Streptosporangium sp. NBC_01755: one gene and its partner. The protein of the gene in region 2 interacts with the protein of the main gene of each other region in a pairwise test. Links are inferred from orthologs where the notes say so. Each region holds a gene or a part of one and is shown on either strand. Other genes may lie near its edges.

The links.
Region 1: the proteins of rplA (region 2) and thrS interact in binary tests that used the Escherichia coli proteins (3 or more experiments, as listed by UniProt). The link is inferred for Streptosporangium sp. NBC_01755 from one-to-one orthologs.

Annotation. Positions count from the first base shown.
Region 1 is NZ_CP109131.1:6,723,909-6,738,629, reverse strand. Bases 11,747-14,721 are described here. They hold thrS (threonine--tRNA ligase), read right to left. Parts: upstream 14,231-14,721; coding sequence 12,263-14,230; downstream 11,747-12,262. Other genes in these bases: OG884_RS31085 (glycoside hydrolase family 25 protein), read right to left, coding at 14,299-14,721; OG884_RS31095 (Asp23/Gls24 family envelope stress response protein), read left to right, coding at 11,747-12,106. Also shown: pyridoxal 5'-phosphate synthase lyase subunit PdxS, read right to left, coding at 1-32; OG884_RS31140 (DUF3048 domain-containing protein), read right to left, coding at 181-1,191; OG884_RS31135 (hypothetical protein), read right to left, coding at 1,288-1,827; OG884_RS31130 (glycosyltransferase family 4 protein), read right to left, coding at 1,824-3,038; OG884_RS31125 (phosphatidylinositol mannoside acyltransferase), read right to left, coding at 3,035-3,949; pgsA (phosphatidylinositol phosphate synthase), read right to left, coding at 3,962-4,579; OG884_RS31115 (elongation factor G-like protein EF-G2), read left to right, coding at 4,855-6,987; OG884_RS31110 (glycoside hydrolase family 10 protein), read left to right, coding at 7,147-8,733; OG884_RS31105 (hypothetical protein), read left to right, coding at 8,943-11,060; OG884_RS31100 (HIT family protein), read right to left, coding at 11,003-11,554; more of OG884_RS31095, read left to right, coding at 11,483-11,746. UniProt on the Escherichia coli protein: Catalyzes the attachment of threonine to tRNA(Thr) in a two-step reaction: L-threonine is first activated by ATP to form Thr-AMP and then transferred to the acceptor end of tRNA(Thr). The rate-limiting step is amino acid activation in the presence of tRNA.
Region 2 is NZ_CP109131.1:4,432,642-4,447,176, reverse strand. Bases 2,790-5,578 are described here. They hold rplA (50S ribosomal protein L1), read right to left. Parts: upstream 4,647-5,578; coding sequence 3,933-4,646; downstream 2,790-3,932. Other genes in these bases: nusG (transcription termination/antitermination protein NusG), read right to left, coding at 5,402-5,578; rplK (50S ribosomal protein L11), read right to left, coding at 4,824-5,255; OG884_RS21420 (LppX_LprAFG lipoprotein), read right to left, coding at 2,959-3,789. Outside these bases: OG884_RS21440 (hypothetical protein), read right to left, coding at 285-809; OG884_RS21435 (hypothetical protein), read right to left, coding at 806-1,324; rplL (50S ribosomal protein L7/L12), read right to left, coding at 1,638-2,027; rplJ (50S ribosomal protein L10), read right to left, coding at 2,110-2,634; more of nusG, read right to left, coding at 5,579-6,190; preprotein translocase subunit SecE, read right to left, coding at 6,263-6,511; OG884_RS21390 (pyridoxal phosphate-dependent aminotransferase), read left to right, coding at 6,906-8,111; OG884_RS21385 (ATP-binding protein), read right to left, coding at 8,250-10,292; OG884_RS21380 (ATP-binding protein), read right to left, coding at 10,289-12,397; OG884_RS21375 (adenosine deaminase), read left to right, coding at 12,663-13,682; OG884_RS21370 (ATP-binding protein), read right to left, coding at 13,820-14,535. UniProt on the Escherichia coli protein: One of the primary rRNA binding proteins, it binds very close to the 3'-end of the 23S rRNA. Forms part of the L1 stalk. It is often not seen in high-resolution crystal structures, but can be seen in cryo_EM and 3D reconstruction models.

The DNA of each region.
Region 1 (14,721 bases), 2.3 Mb from region 2 along the record:
GTATCGCTGACTTCGGGCGTGCTGCTGGACACGGTCTCTACCTCACGACGGCTGCGGATCACGGGCCGCCCGTGACGGACGGCCACTACGTCTCCATCGTAGGCGCTGGGCAGGATGCCCCCTACACGCCGTCTTGTCGCTCTTAGCTGATCTTCTTGGACATGATGTAGGACTTGCGCGTCAGGGAATGACGGGTTTGGCGGAGGCCAGCGCGATCCAGACCTGACCGGGGGCGAAGTTCATCGGCTCACCCGCCTCCGTGGTGAAGACGGTGCCGTCCTTCTCCGTGGCCCGCGACCAGCGGGCCTTGAAGGCCTGCCCGTCGCGGAGCACGACCGCCCTGCCCTTGCCCGTGCTGTGCACCAGCGGCGTGTAGCTCTGGTTCTTGTCGTGAAACTCCGAGCGCTCCGTCTTGGTGTACTGCACGACGATCGTGGGAGCGCCGAGCTGACCGCCCTCGGCCGCCATGTCCCTCTTGCCGTCCTGCCAGATCAGCCATTTGCCCGCCGCCTGTGACCAGGTGAAGGTGAAGCGTGCCGCCGGGTACTTCACGCTGTACGCCTTCCGCGGCACGCCGCCCTCGGGAGCGTCGCCGAAGGTGAATCCGATCTCCTTGGCCCTGCTCGCCTTGGGCGCCTCGGTCAGCAGCCGCCGGGTGTTGGCGAACAGGTTGTAGGGGGCGAAGCGTCCGGGCTGACGGAAGTAGGCGCCCGGTACCCGGCTGTCGGAGACGTCGAACAGCGGCGCCGCGGCGATGAGGGGGAGCATCTTCGTCTGCGCGCCCGAGTAGGCGAAGGCGGGCTTGCCGAACTGCGGGACGATGTGCAGGTCGGAGACGCGGGCGCTGCGGACCGGGCCGATCTTGGCCGGGATCTTGGAGGAGAAGATCGCCATCAGGCGGGTCAGACCCGCCTCGACCTGCTCGATGTAGACGATGTCCGCGCTTTTGAGGCCGAGCTGCGGCTTGCCCGCCGAGGTGTTCTCGATCTTCGCCGCGATCACCGGCCTGCGGGCCGCGCCCGGCAGGCCGGTGAAGGGATGCGTCGGCTCCGGTGTGGGGGTCGGGGCCGCACTCGGCTCGCCGGCCGCGGGGTTGCCCGCCGGCGTGGGCTTGTCGGAGGAACAGGCCGCGGTCGGCACGAGGACCGCGACTCCCGCCAGCCCGACGGCGATCATCCGAGACACCCGCACGACTCATCTCCTCAAGTCAGCCACTCAGCCTCTTGGCCACGAACCGCCATGAGCCTACCGGTGTCTGACTTGTCAGATACTCCAGTCATGTGTGGCTTATTCGGCGGCCAGGGCCTTCGGCGGCGCATCGTCGATCTCGAAGAAGCCCGGATACTCGGTGTGCCCGGCCAGCCGCAGCGTGCGGGCCAGCCGGCGGCGCTGTGCCGCGCGGGTCACGCCCACCGCGTTGTTGTAGAAACGCCGGGAGTAGAGGACCTTGGCCACCGCGGCCCCCAGCTCCTCCAGCAGGTCGGCACCCGCCGGAGTGTCGGCCAGCCGGTCGCGGAAGCGCTCCTGGTCGACGACGGCTCGCAGGGTGCGAGACAGGTCGCTCTCGGCGTGCTCGCGCTCCTCGGGGCCGGCCGTGCGGGCCTCGTGGGCGGCCGCGGCCAGCACCAGGCTCGTCGCCGGGTCCAGCAGCCGGGAGGCGGCCAACTCCAGGCTGACGGCGGTCCGCCGCACCAGGGCGGCGTCCAGGGACTCGCGGGCCAGCTCCAGCCGGATGTGCAGCCGGTCGAGCCTGCCCGCCCGCCAGGAGATGTAGACGGCGCAGAGCACCACGATCGCGCCCACCACCAGGATCAGCGTGGTCGTCACAGCGTCTCGTCCCCCTCGGTGGCGGTCGTGCTCGCCACCGTACCCCCAGCGCCCCCAGCGCCCCCAGCGCCGTCAGTACCGTCAGTGCCGTCAGCGTCCTCCTCGACCCCGGCCGTGCTCGCCACCGTCTCGTAGACCCGCAGGACGTCGCGGGCGACCGTCGACCAGTCGTACTTCCGCACGGCGTCGCGGGCCTCCTCCGACAGCTTGGCCCGGCGCGCGGGATCGTCGAGCAGCTCGGCGGCCCGGCGGGCGAGCGAGGTGGCGTTGCCCGTCTCGAACAGTGCTCCCGCCTGGCCGTCGTCGAGCACCTTGCGGAAGGCCGGGATGTCGCTCGCCAGGATCGCCGCACCGGCCGACATCGCCTCGGTCAGCACGATGCCGAAGCTCTCACCCCCCAGGTTGGGCGCGCAGAAGACGTCGACCGTGTGGTAAGCACGCACCTTGTCCTCCTCGCTGACCATGCCGAGCAGGCCGATCCGGTCGTGGAAGGCGGCCGGGACGCGCTCCAGCACCTCGGCGGCGTCACCGGGCCCGGCCAGGAGCAGTCTCAGCGCCGGCCGCTCGGCGGCCAGCAGGACGAACGCCTCCAGCAACACCGGCAGGCCCTTGCGCGGCTCGTCCATCCTGCCGAGAAAGCCGATCACCTCGCCCTCGTCCCAGCCGGGCAACGGCTCGCCCTCGGCGTAGCGGCCGACCGTCACCCCGTTGGGGATGAGCACGGCGTCCCCGCCCATGAACTCGACCAGGGTCTTCCTGGCCGCGTCGGACACGGCGATCCGGCCGGTGATCTTCTCCAGCGCGCTCATGAGCACAGAGGCCGTGACCGAGAAGGAACGGGAGTTACCGTACGAGGCGTGGAAGGTGGCCACGATCGGCCCCCTGGCCACCCAGCAGGCGAGCAGTCCCAGCGAGGGGATGGCCGGCTCGTGCACGTGCAGCACGTCGAAACCGCCCTCGCGCACCCAGCGGCGCACCCGGTTCGCCGACAGGAACCCGAACGACAACCTGGCCACCGACCCGTTGAAGGGCACCGGAATCGCGCGGCCCGCCGAGGTCACGTACGGGGGCAGCGGGGCGTTGTCCGCGGCAGGGGCGATCACCGAGACGTGGTGGCCCTCCTCCATGAGCGCCTCCGCGAGGTCACGGATGTGCACCTGAACGCCGCCCGGCACGTCCCATGTGTAGGGACAGACGATGCCGATCCTCATTGCCGGGGCTCCAGGTCCTCCAGCCAGAGGCGCTGGAGCATGTGCCAGTCCTCGGGGTGCTCGGTGATGCCCTTCTCGAAGACGTTCGCGAGGCTCTGCATGACGACGGCCACCTTCTCCTTCCTGGTGCCCTCGGCCGGGATCACGATCTCCTCGTGGAACTGCAGGCCCCAGCCGGTCCCCTCGAAGTAGGGGATCGCCGGGATGAGGGCGGCCCCGGTGTGCACGGCCAGCAGGCCGGGGCCGGCGGGCATCCGCGTGGACGAGCCGAAGAACTGCACCTCGACACCGTTCGCGGTCAGGTCGCGCTCGGCGGGCAGGGCGACCGGGAGTCCGGCGCGCAGGCGCTGCGCCAGGGTGCCGAAGGTGTGGCCGTCACCGCCGGTGAGCGGCAGCACCTCCATGCCCAGCCCCTCACGGAAGGCGGTGTAGCGGTTGAACAGCGACTCGGGTTTGAGTCTTTCCGCGACCGTGGTGAAGGGGTGTCCCGTCCCGGCGAACCAGGCACCCGCCTGGTCCCAGTTGCCCATGTGCGGCAGGGCGAGGACCACGCCGCGCCCCGCGGCGAGGTTGTCGTAGACGGGCTCCGCCCCGACCACGTGCATGCGGGAGACGATCTCGGCGATGGGGATCGAGGGCAGCCGGAACACCTCGTGGAAGTAGCGGAAGTAGGAGCGCATGCCGTCGCGGCTGAGCTCCCGGATCACCGGGTCGCCCGGCGAGGTGCCCTTGACCCTGGCGAGGTTGGCCTCCAGCCTGAGCACCGACCTCCCTCGGCGCTTCCACAGCCGGTCGGCGGCGGCGCGGAAGGCCCAGGCGGTGAGCCGCTCGGGCAGCCGGGGCACGATCGTCCATCCTGCGCCGAACGCGGCCGCGACGAGACGGTCCTGGGAGGAGGGCTTGTCTGTCATCGATCTTTCCGATCAGCGGAGGGTCCGGGGCGAGGCGGAGACGGCCTGCCGGCGCACGTGCAGCAGGCGCTGGCCGACCGTGACCGCGCTGGCCACCGCGAGCAGCCAGAGCCCCACGGCCAGGATGTACGGCACGCCGAGGCCGCTGAGGCCGGCCGAGACCAGGCCCACCACCAGGCGCTCCGGTCGCTCGGCGAGACCGACGTCGCATGTCATGCCCAGCGCCTCCGCCCTGGCCTTGACGTAGGACACCACCGCTCCGGCGACGAGGCAGAACAGCGCGACCCCCGCCAGTGTCCACTGGTCGCTCACGATGAACCAGAACACCAGCCCGGAGAAGATCCCCGCGTCGCCGACCCTGTCGAGCGTGGAGTCGAGGAAGGCGCCCCAGGTGCTTCCCGGGCCCGTCATCCTGGCCATGACCCCGTCGAGGAGGTCGGCCAGCACGAAGAAAGTGATCACCACCGTGCCCGCGAACAGCTGGCCCCGGGGGTAGAAGAACAGCGCGGCGGCGACGGTGCCGAGCGTGCCCACCGCGGTGACCGCGTTGGGGCTGATCCCGTGGCGGGTGAGTGCCCTGCCCAGCGGGGTCAAGACTCGTGTGACGGCGGGGCGCAGAAGTTTCAGCATCGCGCTCCGATCGTAGGCCACCCGGTCTGCGGGCGCGCATCGACGAGCCGTGCGGCAAGGCGTTCTCGGCGCGGCGAGGGGGCACCGGAGGCGGCTCGGGCGTCTAGCGATCAGACTTCCGTCTCGCAAGAGGATCGCTCCACCCCTCTTGTGATATTCGCCACATGGGTATTTGGTGAACACACCGCGTCCATGCGGTGTGTGGACGCGGCAGCGGATCCCGGGGGTGTGGCCCCGCCAGGCCGCGCCCCTTCGGCAACGACGCGGGAGGCGATGTGGCGGAGAGAGCAACCGGCGGAACAGCGGGAGCCGCGGGGAGGGCACCCACGGCCGATCAGCCGGACAAGATAAGAAACGTCGTGCTGGTCGGCCATTCCGGCGCCGGGAAGACAACGCTCGTGGAGGCGCTGCTGGCCGCGACCAGGACCGTCCAGCGGCCCGGCAGGGTCGAGGACGGCACCACGGTCAGCGACTTCGACGAGGTCGAGATGCGCCAGCAGCGCTCGGTGAACCTCACCGTGGCCCCTGTGATCCACAATGACATCAAGATCAACCTGCTGGACACGCCCGGCTACGCCGACTTCGTCGGCGACCTGCGCGCCGGGTTGCGCGCAGCCGACGCGGCGCTGTTCGTCGTCTCGGCCGCCGAGGGCGTGGACGGCCTGACCAGGATGCTCTGGGAGGAGTGCGCGGTCGTCGGGATGCCCCGCGCGGTCGTGATCACCAAGATCGACCACCAGCGGGCGGACTTCGAGGAAGTCCTCGCCGCCTGCCAGGAGGCCTTCGGCGACGGCGTCTCACCGCTGTACCTGCCGGTGGTGACCAACGGCAGGGTGAACGGCCTGATCGGGCTGATGAGCCAGAAGTTCTACAACTACGCGACCGGCACCAGGACGGAGAACTCCCCCGGCCCGGCCTACGCCGACCAGATCGAGACCCACCGCGGCGCCCTGATCGAGGGCGTCATCCAGGAGAGCGAGGACGAGTCCCTGATGGACCGTTACCTCTCCGGCGAGGAGATCGACACCAAGGCCCTCATCGGGGACCTGGAGAAGGCCGTCGCGCGCGGCGGCTTCTACCCGGTGCTGGCCGCGGGGACCGGCGTGGGCGCGCTGGAGGTCCTGGAACTCATCACCCAGGGTTTCCCCTCGCCACCCGAGCACCCGATGCCGGAGATCACCTCGATCGACGGCCGGCCCGTCGCCGGCATCACCTGTGACCCCGACGGGCCGCTGGTCGCGGAGATCGTCAAGACGACCAGTGATCCGTATGTGGGCAGGATCAGCCTGGTGCGGGTCTTCTCCGGCACGCTGCGCCCCGACATGACGGTGCACGTCTCGGGGCACGGTCTCGCCGACCGCGGGCACGAGGACCACGACGTGGACGAGCGCATCGGAGCGCTCTCCTCACCGCTGGGCAAGCTCCAGCGGACGACCGCCAAGTGCGTGGCCGGGGACATCGCGGCGGTGGCCAAGCTGTCGCGCGCGGAGACCGGCGACACCCTGTCGGACCGGGAGAACCCGCTGCTGATGACGGCCTGGACGATGCCGGAGCCGCTGCTGCCCGTGGCGATCCAGCCCAGGTCCAAGGCCGATGACGACAAGCTGGGCCAGGCGCTGCAGCGGCTGGTCGCCGAGGACCCCACGCTCCGGTTGGAGAACAACCCCGAGACCTGCCAGCTCGTGCTGTGGTGCATGGGCGAGGCCCACACCGACGTGCTGCTGGATCGGCTGAGCAGGCGGCACGGCGTGGAGGTGGAGAAGATCGAGTTGCGGGTGCCGCTCAGGGAGACCTTCGGCGGCAGCTGCCAGGCCCTGGGCCGCAACGTCAAGCAGACCGGCGGCCACGGCCAGTTCGCCGTCTGCCACCTGGAGGTCGAGCCCCTGCCGTCCGGCGGCGGCTTCGAGTTCGTGGACAAGATCGTCGGTGGCGTGGTGCCGCGCCAGTTCATCCCCTCGGTGGAGAAGGGCGTACGCACCCAGATGCAGCGCGGGGTCCTCGCCGGCTACCCCATGGTGGACATGCGGGTGACGCTGTACGACGGCAAGGCCCACTCGGTCGACTCCTCCGACATGGCCTTCCAGATCGCCGGGGCGCTCGCGCTGAAGGAGGCCGCGGCCAAGGTGCCCATCCTGCTGCTCGAACCTGTCGACGAGGTGTCCGTGCTGGTCTCCGACGACCATGTGGGCGCGGTGATGTCCGACCTGTCCTCGCGCAGGGGCCGCGTGCTCGGCACGGAGCCGGTGGGGGTGGGACGTACCCTGGTCAGGGCCGAGGTGCCCGAACTGGAGATCACCCGATACTCGATCGATCTGAGATCCATGTCACACGGCACGGGGACGTTCCAGCGGGTCTTCCTCCGCTACGAGCCGCTCCCGTCACACCTGGTGGAGAAAGTCACCGGCTGACAGGGCGATGAGGCGTGTGCCCGTGGCACGTCGCCATCGGGTGCGACGCACCCCATCGGGCACACGCCTCCCAGTACACACTTGCGTAACAAAGTCATCACGAAGTGATTTCTTTTTTTCGGTCGGAGCACACCGGTCCAGGTGCCAGACTTGGGAACCATGCGAAACGGACGCCCTCTTCTGGCCGCTGCCGCCCTCGCCGTTCTGACCACGGGTGCCGCGTACACCTTCGGCCCCGACACCGCGCCCGCCCGGCCCAAGGCCGCCAAGAGCTCGGCGGTCTCGGCCGAAACGGCGGGCGCGACGACCTCCACCTCGGCGCGCTGCCCGGTGGATGTGAGATATCCCAAGCGACAGCTGCGCGGGGTGTGGATCGCCACGGTCAAGAACATCGACTGGCCCTCGCGGCCCGGCCTGTCCGCCGCCCGGCAGCAGGCGGAGTACGTCAAGATCCTCGACAATGCGGTCAAGCGGCGGTTCAACGCGGTGTTCGTCCAGATCCGCCCGGCCTCCGACGCGCTGTACAGGTCGGACCTTGAGCCGTGGTCGCAGTATCTGACCGGAACCGCGGGCAAGGACCCCGGCTGGGACCCGCTGTCCTTCCTCGTCGCCGAGGCCCACCGCCGCGGCCTGGAGTTCCACGCGTGGTTCAACCCCTACCGCGCCTCCGCCGACGGCGATCTGTCCAGGCTGCCCGCGAACCACCCCGCCCGGGTCCACCCCGACTGGATCGTCAGGCATGGTGATCTGGCCTACTACAACCCCGGCCTGCCCGCGGTCCGCGACCACGTCACCAAGGTCGTCAAGGACGTGGTGACCCGCTACGACGTCGACGGGGTCCACTTCGACGACTACTTCTACCCCTACCCCTCCGGGAACGCGAAGTTCGCCGACGACGCCGCCTTCGCCAAGTACGGCAAGGGCGCCAAGCTCGCCGACTGGCGCCGCGCCAACGTCAACAAGCTGATCGCACAGGTCGACAAGGCGGTGCACGAGGTCAGGAACAGCGTGAAGTTCGGCGTCAGCCCGTTTGGGATCTGGCGCAACAAGTCCGAGGATTCCACCGGCTCGGCCACCGGCGGCATGTCGGCGTACGACTCCATCTACGCAGACGCCCGCCACTGGATCCGCAAGGGCACCGTCGACTACGTCATGCCGCAGCTGTACTGGCCACGCGGTTTCAAGGTCGCCGACTACGACGTGCTGATGCCCTGGTGGGCGAACGAGGTCAAGGGCACCGACGTGCACCTCTACATCGGCCAGGCCCTGTACCGGGTCGGCGCCACCGACACCCCCGCATGGACCAATCCCGGCGAGCTGCCCTCCCATCTCACCCGGAACCGCAAGCACAAGCAGGTCCTGGGCGACGTCTACTTCAGCGCCAAGCAGCTGTCCACCAACCCCCTGGGTGTGCTGGACCGCATCGTCAAGAGCAACTACTCGCGCCCGGCGCTGCTGCCGCTGATGAAGGACCGCGGCGGGCAGGCCCCGGCCAAGCCCGCCGACGTGCGGCTCCAGGGCACCTCGCTCAGCTGGAAGAGTTCCCCGGAGGCCCGCTCGTACGCGGTCTACCGGATCGCCTCCGGCAAGCCCGGTGAGTGCGCCACCGCCGACGCCAGAAACCTGGTCGCGGTCGTGCCCGCGGTGGACGGCGACCGCCAGACCTTCACCGCGACGGGCGGCGGCACCTACCTGGTCACCGCCCTGGACCGCCTGCAGAACGAGAGCGCGCCCGCCGGGAGCTGACCTCGAGCCACGCCTACGCCCTCTCGGACACGCGGCCGCGAGGGCGTCGGCGGGCCGCGGGACGGGCGAGGCGAGGCGAGGCGGTGAGCCCCCCGCGCGACCCGCGAGGCTCGCCGTACCCTCCGTCGGCCCCCGGATCCGCTGGACCCGTGACACGATCTTCCCCTACGGTGCGAGGCACCTGGCAGAAGCTAAAGGGGAGGTCGTCGGTGAAGCGGACGCTTTTCGCGTTTGCGCTGGTCCTGGGCTTGCTGTGGCCGAGTGTCGCGCAGTCCGCCACACAGGTGGACGGACGGGTGGTGCTGATCGGCATTCCCGGCCTGCAGTGGAGCGATCTCAGTCCCGGCGGCACCCCGAATCTGTGGCGGCTGGCCGGGCAGAGCGCGATCGGCTCACTGTCGGTCCGCGCGGTGGGCCGGGTGACCTGTCCCTATGACGGGTGGCTGACGGTCTCGGCCGGGGTGAGGTCCGCGGTCGGCTACGGTTGCGGGCTCCCCCCGCTGCCCGAGGCCGACAGAAGGGGCGCGGTCATCTCCGGCTACGGATACCTGCGCGACGTCGCCGGGCAGCGCAACGCCGGTGCCCTCGGCGAGGCCGTGCACGCCGCCGGGGAGTGCACGCTGGCGATCGGCCCCGGGGCCGCGCTGGCACTGGCCGACAGATCGGGCAGGGTCGACCTGTACGCTCCCTCCGCCGCGCAGATCCGCTCGGGCGTGCTCACCAGGTGCCGCGTAATCGCCGTCGACGTCGACGACCTGGTCAGGCCCTACATCACCGGTGGACGGCTGCCCGGGGCCGAGGAGCGGCTCACCCCGCAGCAGCGGGCGGCGGCGCTGCGCCTGGCCGACGCCAAGGCCGGAGCGGTGCTGAGCGTGCTGCCCAAGGACGCGAGCGTGCTGCTGGCGGGGCTGTCCGACCACGGCGGCAATCCACACCTGCGGGTCGCCATGATGCGCGGTGAAAACGCCTCCGGCCGCTTCCTGGGAGCGGCCTCCACCCACCGCGACGACATCACGATCCTGCCGGACGTCACCGCGACGATGCTCTCCCTGACCGGCGTCGAGGTGCCGCCGAGCGTGGTCGGGGTCCCCTGGAAGGCGAGCGAGAGGCGCACCGGCACCACCGAGGCCGCGCGGGCCGAGCTGATGAAGGCCGACGTGGCCGGGCAGACGATCAGGAACGTGGGCGGGATCTTCTTCACCTCGGTCGCCGTGCTGCAGGTCGCCTTCTACCTGACGGCATTCCTGCTGCTGCGCCGCAGGCGGGCACTACGGCACGTGCGCGTGGCCGCGGTGGCACTGGCCTCGCTGCCCACCTCGACGTACCTGGTGAACCTCACCCCCTGGCAGGGCGCGCAGACGCCGGTGCTCGCGCTGGTCGGCGGGATCGCCGGATGCGCGCTGCTGCTGGCGGCGACGGCACTGGCGGGGCCATGGCGCCGGGCGCCGCTCGGACCGCTGACGGTGGTGGCGGGGGTGACCGCGGCGGTACTCGCGGGCGACCTGCTGACCGGGACGAACCTGCAGCTCAACAGCGTGATGGGCTACAGCGCCGTGGTCGGGGCCCGCTACTACGGCCTGGGTAACATCCCCTTCGCGCTCTTCGCCACCTCGGTGCTGCTGCTGGCCGCCGCGATCGCGCACCGGCTGATGCGAGGAGGCCACACGGGTGCGGCGGTCACCGCCGTGGCGGTGCTGGGCGGCTTCGCGATGATCCTGGGCGGCTGGCCGGGCGTGGGCAGCGACTTCGGCGGCGTGATCGCGTTCGTGCCGGGCATCGCGGTGACCGCGTTGCTGATCGCGGGCAGGCGGGTCTCGATCGTCAAACTGGGCGCGTTCTGCGTGGCGGGCGGTGTCACCGTGATGGGCATCGCCTACCTCGACTACCTGCGCCCGCCGGGTTTCCAGACGCATCTGGGGCGCTTCGTCGGCCAGGTGTTCACCGGCGAGGCCACCGAGGTGATCGGCCGCAAGCTCGGCGCGATGCTGGGCACCCTGCTCAGCCCCAACCTGATGCCGGTCGTGATCGCTGCGACGGCGTTCCTCGTCTACGCGCTGCTACGGCCGGAGCAGGCGACCGCCGGAGTGCTGCCCGCCGCGTTCGCCCACTCCCCCGCGCTGCGGGCCGGGCTGATCGGCACCCTGGTCAGCGGGGTGGTCGGCATGCTGGTCAACGACTCGGGCGCCGCGGTGCTCTCCATGGCGCTGGCGCTCGCCGTGCCGCTGACGCTGTCGGCGGGCATCAGGACCCTGGGCGGCGGAGCCTCACGCTACGACGAGGCGGGCCAGGAGCCGGCGAGCAGTTCCCTGGTGTCACGCAGCAACTGAGGAAGCACCCTGGTCTGGCCGACGACGGGCATGAAGTTGGTGTCGCCGCCCCAGCGGGGCACCACGTGCTGGTGAAGGTGGGCGGCGATTCCGGCGCCCGCCACACCGCCCAGGTTCATGCCCACGTTGAAACCCTGCGCGCCGCCGGCCTTGCGCAGGGCGACCAGTGCCCGTTTGGTGAAGTCGGCGAGCTCGGTGGTCTCGGCCTCGTCCAGGTCCGCGTAGTCCGGCACGTGACGGTAGGGGCAGACCATTAGGTGGCCGGAGGTGTACGGGTAAAGGTTGAGCAGCGCGAAGACCGCGTCACCTCGGGCGACGATCAGGCCGTCCTCGTCGCTCATCCGGGGGATCTCGCAGAACGGGCAGCCGTCCTCGGGCCCCGAACCCGTCGGTTTGCTGGCCCCCTTGATGTAGGCCATCCGGTGAGGAGTCCAGAGTCTCTGGAACGCGTCCGGTGTTCCCGCTCCGTACTGCGCCTCCGGCTCGTTGCTCATGGTCGCCAGCATATTGCCAAGCCGATCCCTTCGGTCTGGCACCTCCCCCGCCGGGGCACCGGAACCGGCCGGGATCCGGCGGCTGGACGGGATTCCGACCCCTGTCTCACCGTATTAACGGACGAATGCCGCAAATTTCCGGCAGAATCCCCCCAGCATGACCACCGACAGCCGAGGAGTACCCATGATCGACGTCTCCGTCGAGGAGCCGACCGAGCCACCCTTGAGGTCACGGGCGTCGCCGAACTGGGAGGCGACGCGCCCCGCGCGGTGGAGCCGGTGCGTGAACGGGCCGGCACCGGTGCCAGGCGCGGCCCCCGGGGCGTCAGCGCCCACGTGCAGGACCGTACGGCCGCGGTGGACGTGTCGATCGTGGCGGAGTACGGGCACGTGGTGATGGACGTGGCCAACGAGGTGAAGACCAACGTGGCCCGGACCATCAGCCGGATGCTCGGCATGCGGGTCGTCGAGGTCAACGTCGACGTGGAGGACGTCCGCATGCCGGGCGAGACCCGGCCTGAGGCACCCGCCGAGCCCGCGAGACACGAGTAGGAACACGAAGACCTCCGGACGCGGCGAGGCGACTCAGGCCACCCGCCGCGCTCCCCCACAGGGCCGGACCCCGTAAAGGAGCGGGGCCGGCTCCCCGCGAGGAGCCGGCCCCGGACACTCTGGATGGGATTCAGACCTGGACGCCCTGGAGGGGATTCAGACCTGGAGGCGGCGCTCGATCACGTCGACGATCTCGGCGATCGCCTCGTCGACCGGGACCCCGTTCTTCTGCTCACCGTTGCGGAAGCGGAAGGAGACGGCACCGTTGGCGATGTCGTCGTCGCCCGCCAGCAGCATGAAGGGCACCTTGGACTTCTGCGCGTTGCGGATCTTCTTCTGCATCCGGTCGTCGGAGGCGTCGACCTCGATCCTGATACCCCGCTCGCGTGCCTTCTTGGCGACGTCCTGAAGATAGGGCACGTGTGCCTCGGAGATCGGGATGCCGACCACCTGAACCGGGGCGAGCCAGGGGGGGAACGCGCCCGCGTAGTGCTCGACCAGGACGCCGAAGAAGCGCTCGATCGAGCCGAACAGCGCCCGGTGGATCTTGACGGGACGCTGGCGGGTGCCGTCGGCGGCCTGGTACTCGAGCTCGAAGAGCTCGGGCAGGTTGAAGTCCAGCTGGATGGTCGACATCTGCCAGGTGCGGCCGATGGCGTCGCGGGTCTGCACGGAGATCTTCGGACCGTAGAAGGCGGCGCCGCCGGGGTCGAGGACGAGCTCCAGCTTCTCGGACTCGGCGACCTCGCGCAGCGTCTCGGTCGCCTCCTCCCACACCTCGTCGGAGCCGACGAACTTCTCCGGGTCCTTGGTCGACAGCTCCAGGTAGAAGTCGTCGAGCCCGTAGTCGCGGAGCAGGTCGAGCACGAAGCGCAGCAGCGACTTGAGCTCGTCGCGCATCTGCTCGTGAGTGCAGTAGATGTGCGCGTCGTCCTGCGTCATGCCGCGCACCCGGGTCAGACCGTGGATGACGCCGGACTTCTCGTAGCGGTAGACCGTGCCGAACTCGAACAGCCGCAGCGGCAGCTCCCGGTAGGAACGCCCGCGGGACCTGAAGATCAGGTTGTGCATCGGGCAGTTCATCGGCTTGAGGTAGTACTCCGCCCCCTCCAGCTCCATGGCCGGGAACATCCCGTCCTTGTACCAGTCGAGGTGGCCGGAGATCTCGTAGAGCTTGCTCTTGGTGATGTGCGGGGTGTTGACGAAGGAGTAGCCCGCCTCCTCGTGCCGCTTGCGCGAGTAGTCCTCCATGACGCGGCGGATCACGCCGCCCTTGGGATGGAAGACCGGCAGGCCGGAGCCCAGCTCGTCGGGGAAGGAGAACAGGTCGAGCTCGGCGCCCAGCTTGCGGTGGTCGCGCTTCTCGGCCTCCGCCAGGCGGTCGAGGTATTCGTCCTGCTTCTCGCGCGACTCCCAGGCGGTGCCGTAGATCCGCTGGAGCTGCGGGTTCTTCTCGCTGCCCCGCCAGTAGGCGCCGCCGGTGCGCATCAGCTTGAACGCCGGGATGGACCGGGTGGTCGGCACGTGGGGACCGCGGCACAGGTCCTTCCAGCACAGCTCGCCGGTCTTGGGGTCGAGGTTGTCGTAGATGGTCAGCTCCGCACCGCCCACCTCGACGCTCTCCTCGTCGGCGGCCCCGCCCTTGAGACCGATCAGCTCCAGCTTGTACGGCTCGGCGGCGAGTTCCTCGGCCGCCTGGTCGTCGGAGACTGGCCTGCGGGAGAAGAGCTGCCCCTGCTTGACGATCTCGCGCATCCGCTTCTCGATGCGCTTGAGGTCGTCGGGGGTGAACGGGTTCTTGACGTCGAAGTCATAGTAGAAACCGTTCTCGACCGGCGGGCCGATGCCCAGCCTGGCCTCGGGGAAGATCTCCTGGACGGCCTGGGCCATGACGTGCGCGGTGGAGTGGCGGACGATGGCACGCCCGTCGGGGCCGGCCGCCGGGACCGGCTCGATCACGTCGCCCTCGGCCACCGGGGCCGCGAGGTCCTTCAGTTCGCCGCCCGCGCGGGCGGCGACCACGGAGCGGCCGTCCGCCTCCAGCACCTCCCCGTACGTCGTGCCTTTCGCCACCACACGCGCGGCTCCGGCGAGGGTGATACGAATTTCTGGCACGGCCGACACGGTTGCTCCCTGGGAGACGTCGATGGATGGTCCGAAATCGATGCTACCGGTGTCGGCGACGCGATTTCTCAGGCGTCGCGGCTCCGGCGGTAGCCCAGCGAGGTCAGCTCGGCCCTGGTGCCGCGGAAGACGTTGCGATCCAGCGGCTTCTGCGAGTGCTGGTGGATGGTCCACCTCTGCCACGGCCTGGGCACCTGCGGCCTGCCCCGGGGCTGGTCGGGCGCGGCGATCCACAGCGGGTAGGCATCCAGCCCGGCGCAGTTGCCGTTCTGCGCGAACGCCTGGAACGTGTAGATCACCGGCTTCACCCCGGCCAGCGCGATGACCGCCTGGCACCAGCTGCGGGCGAACCGCGCCACCCTGGCGGCGGGCAGGTGGTCGTTGGTCTCCAGGTCGAGGGCGAGCAGATCGCCCCTGCGCAGCCCTCCGGCCCGCTGCACGATCTTCAAGAAGTGCACCGCCTGCACCTCGGGGTCGCCTGCGGGGCGGGC
Region 2 (14,535 bases):
GTTGGTCGCAGCATCGCCCGTCGGAGCCGAAACGTCAAGCCCGGGAGCTGACATTTCGACCGGGAAATAGCCGAGACCCTGGGAGTTTTCCCACCCGGTGACCTGCGCACACCCCAGGATCCAACACGATGTCCGACCTGGCGTTGCTGACACTGAGTCACATGGTGGTTCGAACGCCAGCCGATGGTTCGACTGACGATCGACGCTGCCGTGGCAGGTGTACCCAACCGCGAACCCATCCCAAACCAAAGCTTTACTAACAATTGAATGAAGCGGCGCGCCGATCATGGTGGCGGAGGATCTCCGAGCAGTGTGGAGAGTTCGGCGACGAGCCAGCGAGAGTCCTTCTTGACCATGATGAACCTGGCCCGGTTCTGACTGACCTGCCGGCGCGGTTCCTTCTCTCCCTGAAGGGTCTTCACAGTGCTCATGTTCATGAACAGCAGCACCTGAACCCGGCCGGAGTCACCGGACTCCACCGACTCCACCCCGGCCCCGGTCACCGCCGCCTGCTGCACGGTCCTCTGCTTCCTGGCCTGCGAAGCCATGCCCCTGGCCAGCTGCCTGTAGTGCAGGCTGAGCGCCCCGGTCGTGTAACCGCTCGCTCTCGCGAAATCCTGTTCGATCGTACGATAGTCGTAGGACAGCATGTCGGAGGCGACCGACCGGGCCGTGGCGAGCGCCTCCTGTCCCGCCCTCTCGTCCGCGCGCAGCCTGCTCAGATCCGTGAACATGATCCAGATCACCGCCGCGAGCGCGAGCGCCACGACCACCATGAGCCCGACCGCCAACCGGGAGGCGCGCGTCACGGCACCAGCTCCGCCTTGGACACGAGCCAGGCTCCCCCGACCTCGGTAACCTCCATGTTCCACCGGTGGAACTGCTCCCGTGGAGCATTCTTACTCCCGTCCCACCGGATCACCTCGTCACCCACCACCATCACCTGGGCCGTGTTCCCTCTCAGCGAGACCAGCGCCAGGGCGCGCAGCGCGCCCGCACGGAGGATCTTTTCCTTGATCGTGCCCTCCCTGCGCTCCGCGGCGGTCCTGACGTACTCGGCCCTGGCCTCACCCGTGGAGCCGTCGAGGATTCGCTCGATGTCGGCGTCGGCGCTCCGGTATCCGACGGAGAGCAGATGCACGGCGTGCGCTCCCGCCGCCCGCATCGCCGCCTGCCTGTCGTCCGCCGCCGCCTGGGCGTCGCGCAGGTCGACACCGACCCAGAACGCGGCTGCGAGCAGCATCGCGATCAGCAACCCCAGCACCGGTCCGGCGACCCTGAGCGTGCGACGGGGACGACGGGGGCGGGCGGCGTGCACTGCCATGCGTTCTCTCCCATCGCACGGTCCGCGGAACGCGAGCCGGTGAGCGCGGCTTTCCCGCCACCGGGACGGTATGCTCCCCGATCGCCGGATCATAACCCGCCGCACAGATCCGCATAACGGCCTTCGCGCACCTGCCCCGGGCCATTTCCCCCAGAGCTCCGTCCCGCGCGGTGGGCGACAGGGCGCCCGCTACCCGCCCGCCGGCTTCCTTCGATCGTTGTGCCACGCTTATAAGACATCGCATCCAACAGAGGGCACACAAAAAGAGCGGGCCACCGGCACCAGGTGGACCCGCTCTTTCCGGTAAGACGAACTACTTGACGGTGACCTTCGCGCCGGCACCCTCAAGGGCGGCCTTGGCCTTCTCGGCCTGCTCCTTGTTGACCTTGCCGTCGAAGACGGACTTGGGAGCGCCGTCAACGAGGTCCTTGGCCTCCTTGAGGCCCAGGCTCGTCAGGGCGCGGATCTCCTTGATGACCTGGATCTTCTTTTCGCCGGCGGCCTCGAGGACGACGTCGAACTCGTCCTGCTCCTCGACCTCTTCGGCAGCGGCCGCACCGGGGGCGGCAGCGGCGGCGACGGCGACCGGGGCGGCGGCCTTGACGTCGAAGGTCTCCTCGAAGAGCTTCACGAAGTCGGACAGCTCAAGGAGAGTCATCTCCTTGAAAGCGTCGAGCAGCTCGTCGGTGCTGAGCTTCGCCATGATGGTTCCTCCATACGGATCTGACTACTAAGGAAAGTTGGGACCGCGGTTGCGTTAATCCCCTGTGACCGCCTGCGCGGACCTACTCGCCGGCGCCTTCGCGCTTGGCGCGCAGTGCCTCGGCCAGCTGAGCCATGTTGGTGGGCAGCGCGTTGAAGACGGCGGCCGCGTGGCCCTGCTTCGCCTTCATGGCACCGGCCAGCTTCGCGAGGAGAACCTCACGCGACTCGAGGTCGGCAAGCTTGGTGATCTCGTCCGGCGTCATCGACCTGCCGTCGACGACACCGCCCTTGATGACCAGGAGGGGATTGGCCTTGGCGAAGTCACGCAGACTCTTGGCAGCCTCGACCACGTCGCCGTTGACGAACGCGATCGCCGACGGACCCGCGAGCAGGTCGTTGAGCTGGTTGAACCCGGCCTCAGTGGCCGCGATCTTGGTCAGCGTGTTCTTCACCACGGCGAACTTCGCATTCTCACCGAGAGAAACGCGCAGCTGCTTGAGCTGGGCGACGGTGAGACCGCGGTATTCGGTCAGAACGGCAGCATTGGAGCCGTCGAAGCTGCTCTTCAGCTCAGCGACAGCCGTTGCCTTTTCTGCCTTCGCCATGGGCCTCCTTCCAGATGTGCCGCCGGGGTAAAGGCCCATGAAAAACAGACAAGCCCCGGCGCAGGCGCACGGGGCTCACATGAGGAGGTTAATCCAGATGAAAACTCACATCACACCTACGCGGGCCGTCCACTGACGTGGATCCTTAGGTCATCAGGCCATGCGACCTGACGACGACCGGCGGTCTTCGGCGTTGATAGCGTACGGCCTACCGCCCGCGAATGCCAAATCAGACCCGGAAACCGGTCCCGTCGCCCCCGCCGGTGAGAAAAAGGCTCGCACCCCCCGCCCGTGCGGGCGGGGGGTGCGGATCTCGGGGAAACCTCAGTTTCCGCCGCGCTGCTCGGGCAGGTCGCCCACCTGGTCGGCGGGCGGCGCGGTGATCTCGACGGGCTCGTTGAAGCCCTTGAAGAACGCCGTCAGGTTGAACGTCACATCCCGCTCGGAACCACCGAGCGTGACCTTGCGGGGCAGACTCTGGGCGTCGGCCCAGAGGTCGAACTTCACGTTCTTGACCCGTGAGAACTCCTCCTGGAGGTTCTCGCGCTTGGCCGGGTCGAGCAGCTGTGCGGCCTCGGCCACCGGGAAGGTGCCGCTGTAGTGGGTCGTGTCGACCCCGCCGACCGTCTCGGTGCCGACCGCCTTGACGTCCTTCGAGGCGGTCAGCAGCTTGACGGTGCCGGCCAGGTCGAACTGCCGGGCCTGGTCCATGAACTCCCTGACCCCGGCCTGCCCCTTGGTGTCGAGCTCGCTGAGCGACACCTTGACCCATGGCTTGGTGACGCCGGCGAACCTGCCCAGAAGCTCGGACTTCACATAGACCGTCTCACCCGACAGGATGGCCCGCGCCCCGCCGGGCACGTTCTGGCCGCCGAAGGTGACCGTGTCGAGCTTGATGTCCGTCGCCAGCTGGGGCTTGCTCTGGTAGAGCATGCTGCCCTGGATCTTGCTCGCGCCCTTCTCGCCGCCACTCGCGTCGAGAACCAGGTCCGCGGAGTAGGAGGTGACCTCCTCGGCCTTCTGCGCGCTCTGCTGCACCGCGTCGGCCGCGGCGAGTTTGACGTTTCCGAGGGAGCCGGTGCCCTGTGCACCGCATCCCGCGACCGCGACGAGCGCGGCCGCTCCCAGTGCCACTGCCGGAGCCAATCGGCGCATTTCGTCTTCATCCTTTCGTTCCCCCGATGATCCTGACTACGACACTACGCGTCGGAAAAGCCGGGCGCTTCCTTCGGAAGAACGAAGAAGGGCCTCAACCGAATGGCCATTCGGTTGAGGCCCTCCGCGAAAAACGTCTGCTATCAGGCGTCGAGCTCGGCGGTCAGCGCCCGCGTCTGGTTGGGGTCGACCTGGATGCCGGGGCCCATGGACGTGGAGAAGACGACCTTCTTGACGTAGCGTCCCTTGGCCGCGGACGGCTTGAGACGGATCACCTCTTCGAGGGCGGCGGCGTAGTTCTCGATGAGCTGGCGCTCGCCGAAGGACACCTTGCCGATGATGAAGTGCAGGTTCGCGTGCCGGTCGACACGGAACTCGATCTTGCCGCCCTTGATGTCGGTGACGGCTTTGCCGACGGCCGGGGTCACGGTGCCGGTCTTGGGGTTCGGCATCAGGCCACGCGGGCCGAGCACGCGGCCCAGGCGACCGACCTTGCCCATGAGGTCCGGGGTGGCGACGACGGCGTCGAAGTCGAGGCGGCCCTTGGCGACCTCGTCGATCAGCTCGTCGGCACCGACGATGTCGGCACCCGCGGCGCGGGCCTCCTCGGCACGGTCACCGGTCGCGAAGACCAGGACCCGGGCGGTCTTGCCGGTGCCGTGCGGGAGGTTGACGGTGCCGCGGACCATCTGGTCGGCCTTGCGGGGGTCGACACCCAGCCGCAGAGCCACCTCGACGGTGGCGTCGAACTTGGCGACGTTGGTCTCCTTGGCCAGCTTGGCCGCCTGGGCCGGGCTGTACAGGGTCTCGCGGTCGACCTGCGCCGCTGCGGCGCGGAATCCCTTGCTGCGCTTCACTTGCTCACTCCTGTGGATCCGAGTGTCCGTGGTACGGGCCTGCGCCGGCCCCTCCACTTACTTCAACGTTTGGTGGTCTGACGCGATCGAGATCGCGTTCGCCGCCGGCCCCTGTTCGATCTCGCGGATGCGGTTCACCGCCGTGAGATCGCCGCCGGGTCCGTACGGCGGGTGTGACTAGTCGGCGATCGTGATACCCATCGACCGGGCGGTGCCGGCGATGATCTTCTCGGCCGCCTCGATGTCGTTGGCGTTGAGGTCCTGCATCTTGGTCTCGGCGATCTGGCGCAGCTGCTCCTTGGTGAGCTTGCCGACCTTGTCCTTCTGCGGGACGGCCGAACCCTTCGCGACACCGGCGGCCTTCTTGATCAGCTCGGGCGCCGGAGGCGTCTTCGTGACGAAGGTGAAGCTGCGGTCCTCGTAGATGGTGATCTCAACGGGGATGATGTTGCCGCGCTGAGCCTCGGTGGCAGCGTTGTACTGCTTCACGAAGTCCATGATGTTGACGCCGTGCGGACCGAGGGCGGTACCGACCGGCGGCGCGGGCGTGGCCTGGCCGGCGGGGAGCTGAACCTTGACCAGCGCGGCGAATTTCTTCTTAGGAGGCATGCTTCTCTCCGGGTCCTTCTTCTCTGAACGGTGTTCCTGAAAACCCCGTGACCACGGGGCCCACCACGGCAACTGCACTTGACCGGCGTGATGGACGGAACATCCCCGCGACCGCGGGGCAGACTGACGAAGTCTACGCGACCGGCCTAGATCTTCGAGACCTGGTTGAACGAGAGCTCGACCGGGGTCTCGCGACCGAAGATCGACACGAGCACCTTGAGCTTCTGCGACTCGGCGCTGATCTCGCTGACCGTGGCGGGCAGCGTGGCGAACGGGCCGTCCATGACGGTGACGGACTCACCGATCTCGAAGTCGACGGTCGCGGCGGAGGCCTTCGCGGTCGACTTCTTGACCTCTTCCGACGGCTCCGGCGCGAGCAGCTTGGCGACCTCTTCGAGGCTCAGCGGGCTCGGCTTGTTAGAAAGGCCGACAAAGCCGGTCACGCCGGGCGTGTTACGCACCGCGGACCAGGACTCGTCGGTGAGCTCCATCCGGACCAGCACATAACCGGGCAGCACCCGCTCCTTGACCAGCTGGCGCTTGCCGCTCTTGATCTCGGTCACGTGGTGGGTGGGCACCTCGACCTGGAAGATGTAGTCCTCCATGTTGAGGGACTGCGTGCGGGTCTCGATGTTGGACTTCACGCGGTTCTCGTAGCCGGCGTAGGAGTGGATGACGTACCACTCGCCGTACAGACCCCGCAGGTGCCGCTTGAACTCCTCGACCGGGTCGACGTCGGGAAGGACGTCACCGTCTTCGTCGACGGCGCCGGTCGGGGCCTGCTCGGCCTCGGTTTCGGCGTCGGCGTCGGTTTCGGCGTCGACATCCTGCCCGGCGGACTCGTCAAGCGAATCCTCGGTGACGTCCACGGCCTTCTCCAGCTCCTCCTCGCGCTCTTCGCGGGGCTCGCCGGCCGACTGTGCAGACTCGGACACGGTGCTCTTTCTCTTTTCGTCGATGGCTGATGGACTCGTCCCTAGGGCGGCCCGCCCGCCGGAGACCGCGGCTCAGGCTCCGCCGAAGATTCTCAGCACGCCCTCGGTGAACAGCGCGTCCAAAGCCGACACGATCCCGACCATGATCAGAACGAAGACCAGGACGATGATGGTGTACGAAATGAGGTCTTTGCGCGTAGGCCAGATGACCTTACGCAACTCGGCGACAACCTGCCGATAGAAAAGGGCGGGAGAAGTGCGCTTCGCCTTCTTCTCACCGCTCGGCTTGTCTGCGGTTTCGCCGCGCGTGTCGATCGCCACAGTCCTCACCTGAATCCATCGAGTCCAACGCATATCAGCGGCGCGCTAGACGCCAGATGCGCGGACCGCTCCTCGCAGGGCACGAGGGACTCGAACCCCCAACCGCCGGTTTTGGAGACCGGTGCGCTACCAATTGCGCTAGTGCCCTAAGACATGAACCACCATACATCGGTTGGACCGAAGTTTGTCCGCGGCTCACGGTCTTGACCGCCGGTTCACGCATGCGGCGGAAAGAACATGCCGGAGTCTACGTGTGATTGCTCACCACGTCGAACCGGAGGATGATCGCCCAGCTCAGCGAATTCCTCCACGCGCGCGTGCGACCTCCGGGAGGGGCCGTCCGCATGATGGATACCCGGCGGGAACAGCGGCACAGGTCTGTAACCATGGAGGTATGACCCGTCCTCGCATCTCAACCCGCATCTCCGCGATCTCCGAGTCCGCCACGCTCGCCGTGGACGCCAAGGCCAAGGCGATGAAGGCGGCAGGCCGCCCGGTCATCGGCTTCGGCGCCGGCGAGCCGGACTTCGCCACCCCCGGCTACATCGTCGAGGCCGCCGTCGAGGCGTGCCGGAACCCCAGGTTCCACAAGTACACGCCGGCCGGCGGCCTTCCCGAGCTGAAGCAGGCCATCGCCGACAAGACGCTCCGCGATTCCGGCTACCGGGTCGACGCGGCCCAGGTCCTGGTCACCAACGGCGGCAAGCAGGCCGTCTACGAGGCGTTCGCCACGCTGCTCGACCCGGGTGACGAGGTGCTGGTCGTCGCCCCCTACTGGACCACCTACCCCGAGGCGATCAAGCTGGCCGGCGGCGTCCAGGTCGACGTGGTGACCGATGAGACCACCGGCTACCTGGCGAGCGTGGAGCAGCTGGAGGCGGCGCGCACCGACCGGACCAAGGTCCTGCTGTTCGTCTCCCCGTCCAACCCGACCGGCGCGGTATACTCCCCCGAGCAGGTCGCCCAGATCGGCCGCTGGGCCGTCGAGCACGACCTGTGGGTCGTCACGGACGAGATCTACGAGCACCTGACCTACGGCGACGCGACGTTCGCGAGCATCGCCACCGTGGTCCCCGAGCTGGGCGACAAGGTCGTGGTCCTCAACGGCGTCGCCAAGACCTACGCGATGACCGGCTGGCGGGTGGGCTGGCTGATCGGCCCCAAGGACGTCGTCAAGGCCGCGACCAACCTGCAGTCGCACGCCACCTCCAACGTCTCCAACGTCGCCCAGATCGCCGCGCTGGCCGCCGTCAGCGGCGACCTGTCGGCCGTGGCCCAGATGCGTGAGGCCTTCGACCGCCGCCGCCAGACCATGCTCCGGATGCTCAACGAGATTCCGGGCGTGTTCTGCCCCGAGCCGAAGGGAGCCTTCTACGCCTACCCGTCGGTCAAGGAGCTGCTGGGCAAGGACTTCGACGGCCGCCGTCCGGCGACCTCCGCCGAGCTGGCCGAGCTCATCCTGGAGGAGGCCGAGGTGGCGGTCGTCCCCGGTGAGGCGTTCGGCACCCCGGGTTACTTCCGCCTGTCCTACGCGCTCGGCGACGACGACCTGGTCGAGGGTGTGAGCCGCATCGTCAAGTTCCTCGGCCAGGCCCGCTGAGCGTCTCCGCCCGAGGCGGGAGACGGGTGATGCGCCGCCGCCCCGCCGGGGCCGGGCCTCGACCGGCGGGGCGGCGGGCGTGCGGCCTTCGTACTCGCCGGAGGCGTGCGGCCTCCCTGCTCGCCGGATGAGTGCGGCTCAGTCGCGCAGGGCGTAGGTCACCGCGGCCTCGAAGTGGGAGGCCGTCCCCTCCGCGAAGGCCCGCGCGTAGGCGGTCTCTCCGATCAGGGCCTCGGCGCGGGTCGCGGCGGCCTCGCGGAGTCCGGTCATGGTGTCGGCCCCGAGACCGGGCAGCCCGAAGGTGATCCAGATGCGCTGCGCGGCGCCGAGGAGCCAGGCGGCACGGGAGCCGTCACCGGCGGCGGCGGCGATCCGGGCGAGCTGGTCGATGACGAGCACGCCGCCGACCACGTCCCGCAGCCGCCACTTGACCTCCAGCGCCGCCCTGGCCGCGTCTGAGGCCTCCGCGACCTCCCCCCGGCCCAGGAGGGCCAGGGAGCCGATGTAGTCGCCCAGGGCCCGCTGGGAGAGTTCTCCACGCGCCTCGCAGTGACGGCGCGTCTCGCACAGGATCTCCACCGCCTTGTCGAAGTCACCGCCGAAGGTGGCGGCCATGGCCAGGAGGAGGGGGACGGAGAACAGGCCTGACGAGCCGGGCTCGGTCTGCCGTAACCCGGCTGCTCCGCGCAGCGCGTACGTCCGCGCGCCCTCCAGGTCGCCGGTGAGCAGGCAGGCCCCGGCGAGGCGAAGGTGGGCGTGGGCCTCGCTGTCGCCGTCGCCGTGCCGCCGGGCGCTCTGGACGCTTTCCGTGGCCCGCTCGCGCGCCAGGGGTATGTCGCCCTGGAGGAGCGCGAGGTGGGCGGCGACCCAGAGCGGTCTGGACCTGGCTCGGTCCGGGGCGGGGACGGCGGCCAGCGCGCGGTCGAGGTAGTGGCGGCCCTCTCGGACGAGGCCCAGGTGACACCAGAGAACCCACAGGGATCCGGCCAGTTCCAGGGCGGTGCGGTGGTCGCCGCCCGCGAGGCAGCGGTCGAGTGCCGCGCGGATGTTGGGCAGTTCCCCGCGCGCCCAGCGTGCCCATTCGAGCTGGCGAGGGCCGCACCACTGGGCGTCCATGCGGCGGGCGGTGGCCAGGTAGTGGTCACGGTGGCGGCGCCTCATCAGGGCGCCCTCGCCCAGCTTGTCGAGCCAGTCGCGCCCGTAGTCCCTGACGGTGTCGAACAGGCGGTATCGATCATCCACGCGGGCGACGACGGACTTGGCCACGAGTACGGCGAGCACGCCGGCCACGTCGGGCAGGCGCTCGTCCTCGCAGACGCCGCGTGCCGACTCCTCGTCGAAGGTGCCCGCGAAGACCGACAGGCGGGCCCAGAGCAGGCGTTCCGCGGGGGTGCAGAGCTCGTGGCTCCAGCCGGCCGCGGTGCGCAGCGTGTGGTGGCGGACGAGGAGTCCCCCGCCGTCGGCCGGCAGCTTGAAGCGGTCTTCGAGCTGGTCGGCGAGCTGGATCGCCGACAGGCCCCGCGCGTGACTGGCCGCCATCTCGATGGCGAGCGGGACGCCGTCGAGCCTCCGGCAGAGCCTGGCGACGGCCATCATGGCCCGCTCGTCCGTGCGCAGCCCGGGGGCGACGGCCGTCGCGCGGTCCAGGAAGAGGCTCATCACGTCGTACCCCGCGAGGTCGGGTGCCTCGGGCGGGGGAACGGGGAAGGGCTCGACGACCATGACGACCTCGCGCGGCAGGCAGAGCTCCTGGCGGCTGGTCACGATGATCCAGACGTCGGGCGCGCCGGCCAGGATGGCCGTGACCATGGCGGCGCAGGGGCCGACGAGGTGCTCGCAGGTGTCGAGGACGAGCAGGAGCCGCCGGTCGGCGAGGAACTCGACGAGGGAGTCCAGGACCGGGCGTCCGGCCCGCGCGTGCAGGCCGAACATCCCGGCGACGCTGCCGGCGAGCAGGTCGCCGTCCGTCTCCGCGGAGAGTTCGGCCACCCAGACGCCGTCGGGGTAGTCGTCGCGGACGCGCCGCGCCGCCTGCAGGGCGAGGCGCGTCTTGCCGACGCCCCCGGCGCCGTGCAGGGTGAGCAGGCGCGTTCCGGTGAGGAGTTTCGTGATCTCGTCGAGCTCGGCGGCGCGTCCGAAGAAGCTGTTCATCGCGACCGGCAGGTTGCCGCGCGGCGTCAAGAGAGGTTCCCCTGGAGTGCGTGTTCCACGGCATCGCGCAGGCTGATCGAACCTCCTTGCTCCTCCAACCGGTCGAACTCCGCCCTGCCCAGGCGCCCGCGCAGCCTCAGCTCGGACGTGCGGAGCAGGCTCGCGATCATGGGTGAGCGGCTGGGCGGGACCCCGGCACTCTTCCAGGCTGCGCGGGAGGCCCCGAACATGGTGGCGGCGAAGGTGTCGTCGGCGGATGACTCGGCGATCACGACGAACACCTCCAGCGCCTCCATCAGCGAGATCGTGTCGCCGAACAGGCGGCCTCCGCGCAGGGAGCCGCGGGCGGACTCCGCGGCGGAGACGGTGTTGCCGAGGAGGTGTTCGGCCTGGCCCAGGAGGAGGTCGAGGCGGATGAGGGTCCAGTAGTCGCCGCAGGACTCGCAGAGCTCACGCCCCTCTCGCAGGATGGACACGGCCTGGTCGTGGTGGCCGGCGAGCATCATCGCGGTGGCGACCACCGTGTAGGTGGGCAGGAAGCCGGGGAAGACGTTGCCGGTGGAGCGGTGGCGCACCCGGGCGTGCCTGATGAGCCGCAGGGCCTCGCCCACATCGCCCCTGACGACGGCCAGGTGCGCCTGGAACTGGCTGACGTAGGCCGTGGCGAAGCCGTTGGCGTCCTCGGCCGCGCACTCGCTGAGGATGCGCTCGGCGCGTTCGAGGTCACCGCGCTGGATCGAGACCCAGGCGTGCACCCAGAGCGCCTTGACCCTCTCGGGACTGACTGTGCGGTCGAGGTCGAGGCCGCGCTGGAGGAGGTCGTCGCCGGGTGCCTGCATGCCGCAGCACGCCCACAGGAACCACAGGTTGCCGACCAGGTCGAGACCCCGGCGGTACTCGCTCGGCCGGGAGTAGCAGTATTCGATGGCGCCGCGCATGTTGCCGCATTCGAGGACCAGCCTGTGGTACCACTCCAGCTGGCGGCCCTGCCAGCTCATCTCGGCGCGGGCGGACAGGGCGAGGAAGTGATCACGGTGGCGGCGCTGGATCTCCTCGGTCTCGCCGAGCCGGTCGAGCCAGGCCAGGCCGAACTCGCGGACCGTGTTGAGCAGGCGGTAGCGGACCCCGCTCTCCCCTTCCTCGCGGACGAGGACGGACTTGTCGAGCAGCCCCAGCAGCCCGTCGAGGATGTCCTTGGCGGCCAGGGCGCCGCCGGCGCAGACCTCCTCCGCGGCTTCGATGTCGAAGGTGCCGGCGAAGACCGAGGCCCGCGCCCACAGGAGGCGCTCCGGCGGGGTGCAGAGTTCGTGGCTCCAGCCGAGGGCGACGCGCATGGAAGTGTGCCGCCGGGGAGCGGAGGGGAGCCGGTGCGGTTCCGCGTCGGGCCCTTCGCCGTGGGTCTCGCGACCTGCCGTGAGCATCGAAGCGCCCTCGAAGGCGGCTGTGAGCTCGTCGGGTGAGGCCACGCGGCCGTCGAAGGCGGCGAGCCCGGCCGTGGAGAGCGGGCGGCCGTCGAAGGTGACGAGCCCGTCGAGGGCACCGGGGCCGCCTCCGGCCACGGCGAGCCGGATCGCCAGCGGCAGGTTGTCGAGGCGCCCGCAGAGCTCGGCCGCGTCGGGGCCGCCGATCATGTCACCGGTGAGGGTGGTGATCAGGCTGACGGCGTCGGTGTCGGGCAGGCCGCCGACCGGGTAGAGGTGCTCGCCGGGCAGGCCCAGCCGCTGCCTGCTGGTGGCCAGGACACGTAGTCCCTCGGCCGAGCGCAACAGCAGGCCGACCAGGATGCCGGTGACGCCGACGACGCGGTCACAGGTGTCGAGGACGAGCAGGATCCGGCGCGTGACGAGCTCGTCGACCAGTGCCCGCAGCGCGGGAACGTCCGGCCTCCGGCGGACGCCGATCGCGTCGGCGAACGTCTCGGCCAGGGAGTCGAGGTCGGTGGGCGCCTCCGACAGCTCCACGATGTGGACACCGTCCGGGAACCGGGGTTCGAGGGTACGGGCCAGCCGCAGGGCGACGCAGGTCTTCCCGACTCCGGCGGGACCGGTCAGCGTGACGTGCCGCACCCTTTCGAGCAGTGCGGAGACGTCGGCGAGTTCGGTCTCCCTGCCGACGACGAAGACGTCCGCTTTCATGGCAGCCCCAGCGTCCTGACAACGTGTGCGTCCACCGTCGCACGGAGACATGGTCCGTTGAAAGCCCGTTTCCTAGATTTCCTCGATATAACGGGGGATACGACATGGGCGGGCACTTCCGGAAACCGACCATACTCGTCCCGGAATAACCTCCTCGTCGCCTTTTGTCGTATAGGTCCCCTTTAGTCCTCTCCGCCACGCGGGCCGACCGTCAGGTCGACACCAAAAAACGCCGGGGCCGTCGGAGGTACGGCACCATATTGAAATGCCACGTCCCCTCAGCGAACTGCCCAAGGCGCACCTGCACCTGCACTTCACCGGTTCCATGCGGCACTCGACCCTCGTCGAGCTCGCCCACGAACACGGTCTGCACCTTCCCGACGCGCTTGAGGAGGACTGGCCACCCCGGCTGCGCGCGACGGACGAGCGGGGCTGGTTCCGCTTCCAGCGGCTGTACGACATCGCGCGCTCCGTCCTGCAGCGGGAAAGCGACGTCTACCGGCTGCTGCGCGAGGCGGCCGAGGACGAGGCGGCCGAGGGGTCGGCCTGGCTGGAGATCCAGATCGACCCGTCCGGGTACGCGTCGAGGTTCGGCGGGCTCACCTCGGCCATGGAGTTGATGCTCGACGCGACGCGCAGGGCCGCGGAGCACGCGGGAATAGGGATCGCGGTCGTGGTGGCCGCCAACCGTACCCGCCACCCCCTCGACGCCAAGACGCTCGCCCGCCTCGCCACGCACTACATGGACCAGGGTGTGGTCGGGTTCGGGCTCTCCAACGACGAGCGGCGCGGCCGGGCCCGCGACTTCGACGGAGCCTTCCGGCTGGCCAAGCGGGCGGGACTGCTGGCCGTGCCGCACGGCGGGGAACTGCTGGGCGCGGCCAGCGTGGCCGAGTGCGTCGATGTGCTGGAGGCCGACCGGGTCGGGCACGGGGTACGGGCGGCCGAGTCGCCGCGGCTCATGGAGCGCCTCGCCGCCCGGCAGATCACCTGCGAGGTCTGCCCGACCTCCAACGTCGGCCTCGGGGTGGCCGAGCGGGCCGAGGACGTGCCGCTGCGGCGCCTGTTCGAGGCGGGGGTGCCGATTGCGCTGGGCGCCGACGACCCGCTGCTGTTCGGCGCCAGGCTGCTGCCCCAGTACGAGCTCGCCAGGCAGGTGTACGGCTTCTCCGACCCGGAACTGGCCGAACTGGCCCGCCAGTCGGTACGGGCGTCGGCGGCGCCGGAGGCGGTGCGCAAGAAGGTCCTCCAGGAGATCGACGACTGGCTGGCCTCAGCGGACTGAGCGCGCGATCTCCAGGGCTCGGCCGATGTCCCCGGCCCCCTCCAGCCGCAGGCCGACCCGCCCGCGCTGCCAGATGAGGGTGGGACCGGCCGCGCGAGGGCGGGCCTCGACCTCGCCTCCGCCCCGGGGCAGGTAGGTCAGGCCGTGTGGGGCCGGGATCCACGGAGGGCGTAGGCGACCGCCGCGTCCGGGTCGGCCTCGTAGCCTTCGGCGAAGATCGCGTCGTAGGTCTCGTCACCGAGCAGTTGCCTGGCCGTCCGCTCGGCGACGGTTCTCGGCTCGGACATGCCCGCCGAGCCGAAGCCCCGCAGTCCGAAGGTGGCCCACAGCCGTACTCCCGCCCCCTGGAGCCTGGCCGTGCGGCAGCCGTCGCCCTCGATCGCGGCGATCACCGCGAGCTGGTCGACGGCCTGCGCCACGCCGGTGGCGTCGCGCAGGCGCCACTTGACGTCGAGCGACTGCCGGGCCGCCTCCGCCGCCTCGGCCAGGTGGCCGAGGCCCAGTTGGGCGATGGACAGGACGTAGTCGCCGCAGGAGCGGGCCCAGCGCTCGCCGCGCGCGTCGCAGAGCCGCTGCACCTCCTTGAGCACGGAGACGGCCCTGTCGAACTCGCCGCGCCAGGTGACCGCCATCGCCGCGGTCACCAGGGCGAAGGGCTCGCTGACCGTGGCGGCCTCCGCCCTGCGGAAGTACTCGCGCACCCGCTCGACGCACGGCTCGACCTCGTCGAGGGCGCCCGCGCACAGGGAACGGCTGGCCAGCCGGAGCTGGGCGTGCCCGGCCGCCGCGTAGTCGCCCCAGTCGAGGGCCGCGGCGAGCGCCGCCTCGGCCCTGCGACGCCCCAGCTCCAGCT